Regions from separate parts of the Thermoanaerobacterium xylanolyticum LX-11 genome, predicted to be linked through region 3. Evidence: riboswitches for the same ligand, from Rfam matches in the RefSeq annotation. Region 3 holds a riboswitch; each other region holds the start of a gene.
The links. Region 3 has a riboswitch for cyclic di-AMP ahead of THEXY_RS03045 (C40 family peptidase). Riboswitches for the same ligand answer to the same signal wherever they lie in the genome.
Positions count from the first base shown of each region.

Region 1: linked by a shared signal. The riboswitch ahead of THEXY_RS05755 (cell wall hydrolase) and the one ahead of THEXY_RS03045 (C40 family peptidase) in region 3 are both predicted to bind cyclic di-AMP.
Region 2: linked by a shared signal. The riboswitch ahead of THEXY_RS08135 (C40 family peptidase) and the one ahead of THEXY_RS03045 (C40 family peptidase) in region 3 are both predicted to bind cyclic di-AMP.

Region 1 covers NC_015555.1:1,188,760-1,193,026, forward strand. Annotated here, with positions in the region: gene THEXY_RS05745 (response regulator transcription factor) at 1-97, shown strand, start outside; gene THEXY_RS05750 (sensor histidine kinase) at 87-1,457, shown strand; gene THEXY_RS12625 (hypothetical protein) at 1,548-1,694, shown strand; cyclic di-AMP (ydaO/yuaA leader) riboswitch at 1,752-1,880, shown strand; gene THEXY_RS05755 (cell wall hydrolase) at 1,880-2,704, shown strand; gene THEXY_RS05760 (TMEM165/GDT1 family protein) at 2,769-3,332, opposite strand; gene THEXY_RS05765 (transposase) at 3,748-4,224, opposite strand.
Region 2 covers NC_015555.1:1,639,333-1,643,599, forward strand. Annotated here, with positions in the region: gene THEXY_RS08125 (lytic transglycosylase domain-containing protein) at 1-107, shown strand, start outside; gene typA (translational GTPase TypA) at 128-1,951, opposite strand; gene THEXY_RS08135 (C40 family peptidase) at 2,102-2,797, opposite strand; cyclic di-AMP (ydaO/yuaA leader) riboswitch at 2,801-2,931, opposite strand; gene THEXY_RS08140 (AEC family transporter) at 3,120-4,040, shown strand; tRNA gene THEXY_RS08145 (tRNA-Leu) at 4,090-4,176, opposite strand.
Region 3 covers NC_015555.1:608,239-612,505, reverse strand. Annotated here, with positions in the region: gene THEXY_RS03055 (PaaI family thioesterase) at 1-298, opposite strand, end outside; gene THEXY_RS03050 (sigma-70 family RNA polymerase sigma factor) at 324-890, opposite strand; gene THEXY_RS03045 (C40 family peptidase) at 1,155-1,844, opposite strand; cyclic di-AMP (ydaO/yuaA leader) riboswitch at 1,841-1,958, opposite strand; gene THEXY_RS03040 (IS110 family RNA-guided transposase) at 2,051-3,274, opposite strand; gene ku (non-homologous end joining protein Ku) at 3,682-4,267, shown strand, end outside.

The DNA of each region.
Region 1 (4,267 bases), 580 kb from region 3:
TTTGCGAAGTAAAATTGATGAACCGTTTGATAATAAGTTGATACAGACGATAAGAGGTGTAGGATACTCTTTAAGGAAAGAAAAAAATGAGAATTAAAAGCTTTAAGTTGTCAATAAAGTTGAGGATTGCTTTGCTTTATGCTATCATATTTTCATTTATTTTAATAGTGCTTAATGCATCTGTGTTATACGGTCTCAAATATTACCTTGTATATCAAGCGTTTGACGATATACAAAATCAATCAGATGTCATAGTCGAAAAACTGAAAGAGGTTGATGGCATAATAACAAGTGTAGACAAAGATTTACTTTTCGGATCGTCAATAGGTGAAAATATGTATTTAAAGATTGTGGATTCGCATGGGAAAATTGTGTACGTGTCTTCACCGCATTTGATTGATATACCATATGATAAAAATATAAATGTACCTACAAAAATAGAAAAAGATGAGACACATATAGCATATATAAACAGAAAGTATACTTTTGGGAATAAATTTTTTTATATTCAGGTTTATGAAGATTTAAAAAATCAGTATTTTTTCTTAAAGCTTTTGTTTGTTATGATGGCTGTTTCCGATGTCATTGGAGTTTTGGTGTCTTTTTTTGCAGGATATTTTATAACGGGTAGAGCATTAAGGCCTGTTGATTATATGGTGAGAGAAGTTCATGCAATCGACGAAAAAAAATTAAATAAAAGATTGAGCATTAGTGGAAATAATGATGAACTGTCTAAGCTCGCTGCTACATTTAATGACATGCTGGATAGGTTGGAAGACTATTTTAAAAGGCAGAATGCATTTATATCAAATGTTTCCCATGAGCTGAGGACACCTTTGTCTATCTTGAAAGGATATATAGAACTTATAGACAGATGGGGGAAAGACAACAAAGATGTACTGGAAGAGTCTATAGGCGCTTTAAAAAAAGAAGAGCAAGAAATGGAGATATTGATTGAAAGGCTTTTAATGCTGGCAAGAGGAGATAACAAGACGCTTAATATAAATAAGAAATTATTTAATGTTTATGAATTGATTGCAGAAATAGTCAGGGATGCTAAAGTGATTTTTAATGGGAAAAACATTGAAATTTTTTGCGATAAAAATTTGGAAGTGTATGCAGATAGGAACCTTATAAAGGAGCTATTAAGAATAATTCTCGATAATGCATTAAAATATACAGATATTGACGGCAACATAAAATTTTATGCAGGGGAAGCAGATAATAATGTAGCCGTAACAATTAAAGACGACGGCATTGGAATACCTGAAGAAGAGATTCCTTATATATTTGACAGATTTTACAGGGTTGACAAAGCAAGAAGCAAAGAAACTGGTGGAATGGGTTTAGGACTATCTATTGCAAAACTTATTGTTGAGCTGCATGGTGGAAGTATTGAAGTAAAAAGCAAGTTAAATGAAGGATCCGAATTTAAAATAACAATTCCCAAAATTTGATAGATGGGGGTGTTATTTATTTTTAGTGACATACTCCACAATATATGGTATAATATATTTATAAAATCACTATATATTGGAGGGTATAAAATGTTGCAAAAAGAAGCGACGAAGAATCAGCAGATGGAGGCAAAAAATTCTTCTAAGGAATATAAATGCCCTGATTGTGGGGCTCAGTTAGTTCCTGAAAGCGGATGTATTTACTGTCCATTTTGCGGTTACAGTGAATGCCACTAATTACCTATATTCCCATCAGTTTAATATGGACATATACAAGCATTCCCCTTATAATTAAAGTAAAATATGCCGAATCCCCGAAAAGGGGTACGGGGGATCTTTTTTTGGGGTGAATCCACTTAAGTGGTAGGGCGGCCCTTTGCCCGAACCCGTCAACTAACCTCGGAGGCAAAAGGGGGATTTTTATGTTAAAAAAATGTATTAAGGTAAAGCCTCTCATTGCATCATTAGCAGCGGCTCTTTTATTTTCTCAGACGGCATTTGCGGCAACATATACTGTGAAGCCTGGTGATAGCCTATATAAAATAGGCTTAAATTATGGTACAACATACAATCAAATAATGAAGCTTAACAATATCAGTAATACAGTAATATATCCGGGGCAAGTATTAGTTGTACCTGGCAGTGACAACACATATACAGTCCAAAAAGGCGATAGTTTATACTTAATTGCCATGAAGTATGGTACTACTGTAGATGCTTTAAAAAATGTAAATGGTTTAACAGGCGATATGATTTATCCAGGTCAAGTTTTTGTCATACCAACATCGACGTCTGGCACACCATCAACTTCTTCAAGTATAAGAAGCGATGTAACTACAAACAGGGGTTCTGTCCAAAGAGGTGTTATTTCATACACAAATGCTGATTTGGATCTTCTATCAAGGCTTATAAATGCAGAAGCTGGTGGTGAATCGTATCAAGCTAAAGTTGCTGTCGGTGCCGTGATAGTGAATAGGGTAAAAAGTGGTATATTTCCTAACTCCATAAAGGGTGTAATATATCAAGTCGATAGCAATGGCTACTATCAATTTACGCCTGTTGAAAATGGCTGGATAAATCTACCTGCCACACCAGACTCAATAAGTGCTGCAAGGGATGCCTTAAACGGTGTAGATCCTACAAACGGTGCACTTTATTACTTTGACGACAGCAATACTAACCAGTGGCTTTGGTCATTGCCAGTTGCATTGAGAGTTGGAAATATGGTATTTTCTTATGCAAGATAAAGATGATGCAAAATTGAGAGGCTAAGAGGAGCAAAATGGATACCGAAAGGTATCCATTTTGCTTTTATAATGTTTTTGCTTCGTACAAAGTGATAAAGCCAAATATTATAAAAATGATCGCTGATATGTAGTGTAAAAGCCTTGTCGGCAATTTCTTACCTAAATAAACTCCCAATACGATTCCGATGACATCGGCCATAAAAATTCCTGCAGTAGCGCCTAATAAAACAAATACAGGATTTTTGTATGTGGCAGTAAGTGCTAATGTCGAAAGCTGTGTCTTATCTCCAAATTCCGAAATAAAATATGTACTTATTATGGTGAAAACCGGACCGTATTTGGATTTTCTGATTTTTTCATGTCCTTCATGGCCATTTTTTAATGTAATCAACCCAAAAATTAAAAAAGATATGGCAGCCAATAGCTTCACGTATTTTATCGGTATGTACTCTGTAATAAATGAGCCAAACAAAACTGCAATACCCATATTTAAAAGGGCAGCGATCAATATGCTAATTAAGACAGTTCTGGCTTTTATAAATGTGGCAAATGCCATAGCCATAAACTGTGACTTGTCGCCCATTTCAGATGCAAAAACGAGAATAAAAGACGATATTAAAGCATTCATCAAATCTGCCTCCTTGTAATTAGTATGCCAAAAAAATAAAACCTATTACATAATATGTGCAACATATTACGTAAAGGTCTCATTCTTTAAGGCAAAGCCAGGTTAAAACCAGCATGTTGACTTTGCCACATATTTATATATGTGAACTACTCCCCTTTACATAGATAAATTATATAATATTTTTTAAAAGTCATAACTTCATTATATAATAAGTCAAAAAATTATGTCAATGCAACTTGTTTCCTTTCAGAGATTTCGCATCAAAATTCCAGCAAAAAATTTATCTTTACAAGAATTTTTATATTTTACATCTAGTTGAATATATGGTAATAGTAAATCCATTTAGATGCTAAAAAAGTTATACTTTCCCCTTACCCCATGAATTTTAATAATGAATTTCCAGTTTTGTTTCAAATTATGTCTTCACAAACAGTGGATTACTCCATCCAGTTTCTATGATAAATATCTCATCTTTTATATCTTCAATAATATCTATTTGAAGCATATGCTTTTCCCTAAAATTTCTTATACACCTGAAGAAATATAATTGCATCAAATTAAATGCTATTATTATAAACATTAACACAGTTTCTACACCCTCAGGACTGTGCATAAAACAGTGATTTAAGTGCCATTCTGTTTTTAATTGATGAAAAGCATTGTTTTCAATTTCCCATCTTTTATGTATTATTTTCCATAGAGTTTCTACTGAAGTAACTTTAGAGGTAGTTATTATCCATGATTCTTTTGTTTCTACTTTGCTTGAGCTATGTATCTCCTCTATAAATTTTATAAACCTTACTTCTATGTCGGAATTAGGCATTTGAAAATTGTCTTCGTCCCAGGCCTTTATTTTAATATAATTGCTATAGATGAGAAAATTCACTAACATAAATTACCATAATAAACTTACATGAAAAAATTTAATAAAAAAT
Region 2 (4,267 bases), 1.0 Mb from region 3:
ATGCAGGAGAAGAATCTATAAATAAATACAATGGCATACCACCATATGAAGAAACCATAAACTACATAAGCAAAATACTAAATGATACATCCGATGGTTCAAAATAAAAAAGGGGTCATACCCCCTTTTATTGTTTATATTTAGCATTTTTATACCTTTGTTGCGCACTCAATATCTTTTTTCTAAGCCTTATGCTTTTAGGCGTAACTTCCACAAGTTCATCGTTGGCGATAAACTCCAAAGCTTCTTCAAGCGACATTTCTCTAACTGGTGAAAGCCTTAATGCTTCATCTGCAGTGGCAGAACGCAAATTAGTAACATGCTTTTTCTTACAAACATTGACATCTATATCATCACTTCTGGAGTTTTCACCAACTATCATACCTTCGTACACTTCGACGCCTGGACCTACAAAAAGAGTTCCTCTATCTTGTGCATTGTAAAGTCCATAAGTCGTTGTAGTGCCAGCTTCAAAAGCCACTAAAGACCCTCTCGATCTTGTAGGTATATCCCCTTTGTACGGTTCATAGTCATAGATTATAGATGTCATTATCCCATTTCCCTTGGTATCAGTAAGAAATTCAGAGCGATATCCTATGAGGCCTCTTGTCGGTATCTTAAATTTCAGCCTTAATGTACCAGGTTTTAAAGTATGCATATCCATAAGCTCTCCTTTTCTTGAGCCCATCTTTTCCATGACTACACCCATGTAATCTTCTGGTATGTCAATAGTAACAAGCTCAATAGGCTCGTGCTTGACACCATTTATCTCCTTTATAATCACAGATGGCTTAGATACCTGAAGCTCATATCCTTCACGCCTCATAGTCTCTATCAAAATGGATAAATGCAACTCGCCACGTCCAGATACTTTAAATGCTTCTGTCGTCTCCGTCTCCTCAACCCTTAATGCTACATTCGTTTCAAGCTCTTTAAAAAGCCTTTCTCTTAAATGCCTTGATGTCACGTATTTGCCTTCCCTACCTGCAAACGGACTCGTATTTACGCCAAATGTCATCGAAATGGTTGGATCTTCTATTTCAACAAAATCTACAGCCTCTGGCTTTTCTGGATCGGCTATCGTCTCTCCAATCTCAATGTCGCTTATACCTGATACAGCTACTATATCACCCAACTTAGCATCATCAACCTGTACTCTTTTCAAACCTTCATATTGATACAGATTGCTTAATTTAACATTTTGCACAGACCCATCTCTCTTGCATATTGCCACATTTTCACCTGATACAATTTTACCTCTAACCACTTTTCCAATAGCGATTCTCCCAATGTAATCATCATAGTCAAGTGTGGTAACAATAAGCTGCAGCGGATCATCTATATTACCTTCTGGCGCCGGAATCTCTTTTAAGATAGTATCAAAAAGAGGACGCAAATCTACTGATTCATCCTTTAAGCTTAACTTAGCAATGCCTTCTCTGGCAGAAGCATATACTACAGGAAAATCAATCTGATCATCATCAGCACCAAGCTCAATAAAAAGATCGAGGACTTCATCAATGACTTCCTCTGGCCTTGCATCAGGTCTATCGATTTTGTTAACAACTACTATAGGTTTTAAATTAAGCTCTAAAGCCTTGCTTAATACAAATCTGGTTTGAGGCATTGGTCCTTCAAAAGCATCTACAAGCAACAATACACCATCAACCATTTTTAATACCCGTTCTACCTCACCACCAAAATCAGCATGCCCTGGTGTATCAACTATGTTTATCTTTACACCATTATACCTAATAGCTGTATTCTTTGAAAGAATAGTTATTCCTCTTTCTCTTTCTAACTCATTTGAATCCATTACTCTCTCTTCGACTTTTTCGTTCTGCCTAAAAATGCCGCTTTGCTTAAGCATACCGTCTACTAAAGTTGTTTTCCCGTGATCAACATGCGCTATTATAGCTACATTCCTTATATCGTCCCTTACAAACCCCATTTAGGTTAACTCCTTCCACACAAATGCAAATTTTATACAATATATAATGATATATTAATATGCCTAAATAGTCAACAAACTATAAAATATCGCCTAAAAAATGCATCAAAAAAAGACACATGAAAGTGCCTTTTTGTCGTTATATTTAGTTTACTGTATAACCCTTCTGGCTGCAGCATAGTGAGTGCTGTAGTAATCTTCATATAAAGAGCTTATCATGACTTTTCCAGCACCAGATGAAGCGTGCATAAACTGCCCATTTCCTATGTATATCCCAGCATGGTTTATTATGCTGCTCCCTAATGTCTTAAAAAACACCAAATCACCAGGCTGCAAATCTGCTCTATCAACGTAAGTTCCTACTGTAGCTTGAACATCAGCAGTCCTTGGCAAACTAATACCGACGCTTTTAAAGACGTATTGAGTAAAACCAGAACAATCAAAACCCGATGGAGATTCACCACCGTAAACATACCTTGTTCCTAAAAACTCTTTACCAAAATCGATCAGCCTTGAGGCAATGCTTCTATCAACATCACCCCTTGACACCGTACTTGAAGACCTTAATGAAAGGTACTTTCCATATATCCAGCCTACAGTCCCATCTGAAAGCTTTATGTTGTACCAGCCATTATCCTGTCCAATCACTGTAACCACATCGCTATAATTTAACTGTGTGATAACCATTGACGACAAGTTTCCGCCATTTCTGACATTTACACCGTTTCCAATGACGACGCCACTTCCAAGATCTGCTGCATAAATATGTGTAAGCATCGAAGAACCTACCATAGTCATGCCGAAAACGGATACACCAAAAATAAATTTACCTAATTTGCTATTCATAGCTAATCTCCTTCCTTTTGCCTCCGGAGTTAGTTGACGGGTGCGGGATAGAAGGTACCCCTACTGCATATGGCAGATTAACCCCAAACATGAAAAATCCTCCGTACCTAAATAGGATTCGGCAAGATTGCTAATATGTACAAGTTTCTTTTATTTTATCAAAAACGATTAATAAAGTCAATGTTTTCATAATAATTTTTTAAGATTTTTTTAATAAACTCTTAATATATTTTATAAAAAATTTATAAATTTGTTACAATCTCTATAAATAAGAAGCTTGTTGTAGTATAATTTTATTTGATATACGAAAAGGAGGATATGAATGAGTCAAATAGTCATACTTCAAAAAATCGCAATAAGCATCATCATAATATTTTTCGGTTACGCAGTAAAGAAAATGAAATTTCTACCTGCAGAAACGGGAAAGGTAATAAATAGTTTTATCATATACATAACATTACCTGCCAGCATCGCAAAAGTTTTCTTGACTACAAAAGTAAATACAAACTTGTTCGTTTTAACATTATCAGGCTTTGCTTTTGGCTTCATCACTTTTCTTGTAGGCTTTTTAGCCTTTAGAAACGCAAATTTAAAAAGAGAAACAAAAGGCACTTTAATTATCTCTCTTTGTGGCTACAACATAGGTCTTTTCGCTTTTCCTTTTATACAACAAATTTACGGCAACAATGGACTTTTGCACATTGCCATGTTTGACATGGGAAATTCATTTAATGTCTTTGGAGTTGCATATATTGCTGCGTACGCATTTTCTCAGAGTGATAAAGTAGATCTAAAGAAAGTATTTAAAAAAATCTTGTACTTTGTACCTTTTGACACGTATATAATCGCCTTCATATTAAATGTCATAGGTATTAAATTTCCAAGTTTAATCGTTAACCTGGCAGAACAAATTTCAATGCCTAATACAACATTGGCTTTGTTTGTAATAGGATACTTTCTTGATTTTAATTTAGAAAAGGATGAAATTTTATCGCTACTTAAAGGACTTGCCATTAAATATGCACCAGGCATAGCATTGTTTTTTGTCTTGCCTCTGTTTTTCAATACCGCATCAATGACAATTAAAACCATAATGTTAGGAACTATCATGCCAACAGCGCTTGTAGCAGTCATATATTCTGATGAGAGAAATCTAAACACCAAACTTGCATCGATCTTTATAACGACAACGACGATTGTTGCGATTGTATTCATGTCAATTATAATGGTAAAGTGGCATTAAAAAAAAGCCTTTTGAAAGGCTTTTTTATGTAAAATATTTATTTTCATTTTGGTGCGGGAGATGGGACTTGAACCCATACGAGATAGCTCTCACATGCCCCTCAAACATGCCTGTCTGCCTATTCCAGCACTCCCGCTTACATTGAGTATTGTATCATCAAGATGCTAACTTGTCAATATTCGCAAAGGTGTTAATTAAATCTATCACAGAATCGACATCCACACAAA
Region 3 (4,267 bases):
TGTCTTTGGCTTTTAAGGGCTTTATATAGTTTATATTCATCTCGAGAGTCACCATGTTTTTCCCCATCGTTTTCGCAGCAATCCCCATAGCCGTATCCATGAGAGAAAACAATACACCGCCGTGAGCAATCTCAAAGATATTTAGATGTTTCTCGGAAATCGTCATTTCCATCGTCACTTTACCACTGCCAAGCTCAGCAATCTCCATGCCGATTAGATTGTGAAACTGAGCTTTTTGATTCAGCTCGATTATTTCTTTGAATAATTCTTCATTTATGCCGAGATTTTTAGCTTCCAAGTATACATCATCCTTTCAAGCCGTTTTACATAATTATATCATTTTTTATCAAAAATCTTAATCTATCTAAAGCTCTGTCTTTAAGTTTAACAACGCTTTGATAGCCTACTCCCAATTCTTTTGATATTTCAACAAGTGTCTTCCTTTCGAAAAAGTAAAGCATTATTATGTTTTTCTGCTTTCCAGTAAGGCCATTCAAAGCTTCCTTTAAATCCTTTCTCATGATATCATTAAAAAATTTTTCTTCTGGCGTAAGTTCATCGCTCTCTATCAAATCGATGATCTCATTTTCCTCCTCATCTGCCTTTACATTCAAAGAGAGAAAAGATTTTTTCTTTCTGTAGGCATTTAAAAAGTAAAATTTAAGCTGCATACTGCTATATGCTATGAATTCCTTGCCTTTTTTCTCATCAAACTGATGGATAGCAGCAATAAGCACTTCTCTTCCGTCTTGAAGCATATCATCAAAACTGTCGTATGGAAACTTTTTTGCTAATTTTATCAAAAGAGGATTAAACTTTTTTAAAATCTCATAGACAGAATCCTTATCACCACTTTTAGCCTTAAAGCACAGTTCATTATAACTTATCATCTACTACACACCTCACATAAGTGAGGACCGGTCCCTTTCAGTGCAGCACTGTGTTTTAATTATATTAAACGAACAAACGTTTTGGTAATTGCGAGTTATAAAAAGTCAATGTAGAAAATTTATAATAATCAGTTATTTGTGCCATCACTTTTCAGCAAAACAAAGATTTCCATTTAAGACTTTATTGAATTTCTAAAAATAAAAGAGGCGCATATGTTAAATCAAAAACATATACGCCTCTATATAGATGCTCTCTTTTAAATTTTAATAATATCTTCTTGCGCCTATATAGTACGTCCTAAACCAACCGCTAAAATCTGCAATAGCAGCCTTATTAAGGGAATCGCTCATGTGTATTAAACGATTATCTCCTATGTATATACCTTCATGTGTAGGACCACCGCCTGATGTAGAGAAAAACAATATATCGCCTGGCTGAAGATCAGATAAGCTTACAGCTCTACCACCTGCATACTGGTCATACGTAGTTCTGCCGATGCTTTTTCCAGCTTGCCTAAACACGTATTGAACAAATCCAGAGCAATCAAAACCTGCAGGTGTAGTACCACCAAAAACATACGGTACTCCAAGATATCTTTCTGCAATACTTACTATGTCAAAATTTGATGGGCGCTCATAACCACCCCTTGATGAAACGCCAGTTACAGTCGTCCTATTTAATACTGCCTCTGTAGCTGGTCCTACAATTCCATCAGGAGATAGTCCATACCTTCTCTGCAGTGCGATCACTGCGCTTTTTGTCTTGCTGCCAAATATTCCGTCAATACCACCTGTGCTATAGCCAAGTCTGTTTAACGTTTGCTGCAGGCTAACCACCGCTTGTCCTTTTGAACCGTATTTCAAAAGCTCCATCGCAAATGCACTTGGCGCTTGCATAAGTGTTATTGACACTACCGCTGTTGCCACTATTTTTTTGTAATTCAACTCATTCATCCTCTCTTTATGCCTACGAGGTTAGTTGACGGGTTCGGTAAAGAGCAACCCTACCGCATACGCGGATTCACCCCAAAGATATCCCCCGCTCTTTCGATTAGGCATGTTTTATTTTACTATGAAAACTTATTATATAAGTAGCTAAAAAAGCGCAGACTTCCCCTCCAGCTTTAAAAATAGACTTTAAAGGGAATTAATGGTAATATTTATATTTGTTGTGTGGCAATTTCAGGTTCCCATCCTAATGCATATAGTTTTTTTAGGTAGGAATTAATCTTTCGCTCCTTGTTAAACTGATTATAATAATCTTCTCCAAGCTCTTTATACGGTTTATTTTCTTTAAGCATATGGTAAATGGCAATCAACATTGAGTGAGCTACTGCCACTATTGCACGGTTCTTTCCGCGTCTTACAACTAAACGTTGGTATTGTGCATAAAAGAATGTTCCTTCTTTTTTTACTGCAGATTTTGCACATTGAATTAAGGTGGTTTTTAATGTCTTATTCCCCTTCGTCGTTTTGCTGTTTCGTCGTTTGCCTGCACTTTCATTGTTGCCTGGGGAAAGCCCTGCCCAACTTGATATATGCGCATCACTCGGAAAGCGCTTCATTTCTAATCCAATTTCCGCTAGAATCGTTTCTGCACTTTGTATTCCTATGCCTGGAACTTCATCAATCTGTTTAATTGCTTTTTGATATTTGTCCAAGTAATTCGAAATTAGTTTATCCATATCTTCTATACGTCTACCCATATCATCTATATGGTCAATGATATTTTTAATTAATTGTTTCTGAAGGGGAGTAAGTACACCATCCACTGCTTTCATAATTTCAGGAATTTTTTTATGCATTGAACCGTGAAGCAATTCTTGAAGTTGTTCTTCATCTAATTTCTTGCCTTCTAAAAGAGCATTTAATATTCTCCTGGAGCTTTTGCCATTGATATCGGAAGTAAAGCTAGATAATTTGATATTAGCTCCTTCTAACATTTTTTGCAGTCGATTCAATTCACGTGCTCGTTCCTCAATTAGGCTTTTGCGATAGCGAGATGCTTCACGCAATTCTCTTTGCTCTCTATCAGGAACATAGCTAGCCTTGAGCAAACCATGCTGGAGAAGATCTGCAATCCATTCTGCGTCTTTTACATCTGTTTTCCGTCCAGGAACAGCTTTCATGTCTCTTGCATTTACTACTATAGCATCTAATCCGGAAAGCTCGAATATGTTGTATAATGGTTTCCAATAAGAAGCAGTGCTTTCCATAGCTATCATTTCACACTTTTCATTAAGTAGCCATGCAGTGAGCTCTCTTAATTCTGCTGTTGTTGTTCCGTACTCACGGATTTCCTGATCATTGCCATGTTTAAAGCAAGCAACTATCATTTTTTTGTGTACATCAATCCCACAACAACGCTCGTATAATCTATCCATAACCTTTCACCTCATAAAGGAAGATTTTACGGCGTGGCTCCCTTATATTTCCTTATTTTACTATGCGTCCTTTTGAACATTTTGTTCTGGACAGATGGTGGTACAAAAAGGAAGCCCGATCAGTTTATTTTACGGGTTTGAAAATCCCAAATAAAACTCGGTCTCTGTGCCGTATAATCTAATTATATCACGATTACTGCTGTCTAACGTGATAGTTTTCGTTTATCGTGATGCTGTCAAAGCATGATGTTTATTTTAATAAATTTAATAAAAAATTTATATTTTTAATAATTATTAATATTATATAGGCAAATTGTATCAAAGTCAACCACATTCCATAAATTACCTGAAGATTGTGAGTTTTTCATGGTTATACTAATTAATAAATATCGAAAGAAGGTGAAAAAATGCGCTCGATGTGGAAGGGTGCCATCAGCTTTGGCCTTGTCAGCATCCCCATAAAACTTTATGCAGCCACAGAAGACAACTCCATCCATTTTAGACAGCTTCACAAGGACTGCAAATCACCTATAAAATACGAGAAGATTTGCCCTGTGTGCAATAAAGAAGTTTCTGATGAAGAAATCGTAAAAGGCTATGAATATGAACCAGGAAAATTTGTCATCATAGATGAAGAAGACTTAGAGAGAATTCCAAAGTCAACAGTTAAAACGATAGATATTATCGATTTTACAGATTTAAGGCAAATAGATCCCATATATTTCGATAAGACATACTACATCGCACCAGATGAAATAGGTGCAAAACCATACGTACTTCTAAGAGATTCTATGAAGAAATTAAACCGTGTAGCAGTCGCGCGGGTAGTAATCCGCTCAAAGCAAGATTTAGCCTGCATAAGAGTTTTCAATGACAACTACATGGTTATGGAAACAATGCACTTTCCTGATGAAATAAGAAGTACAAATGAGCTTCCACCTATCCGCAATGTAGATCTTCACGAAAATGAGGTGAAAATGGCTATAAAACTTG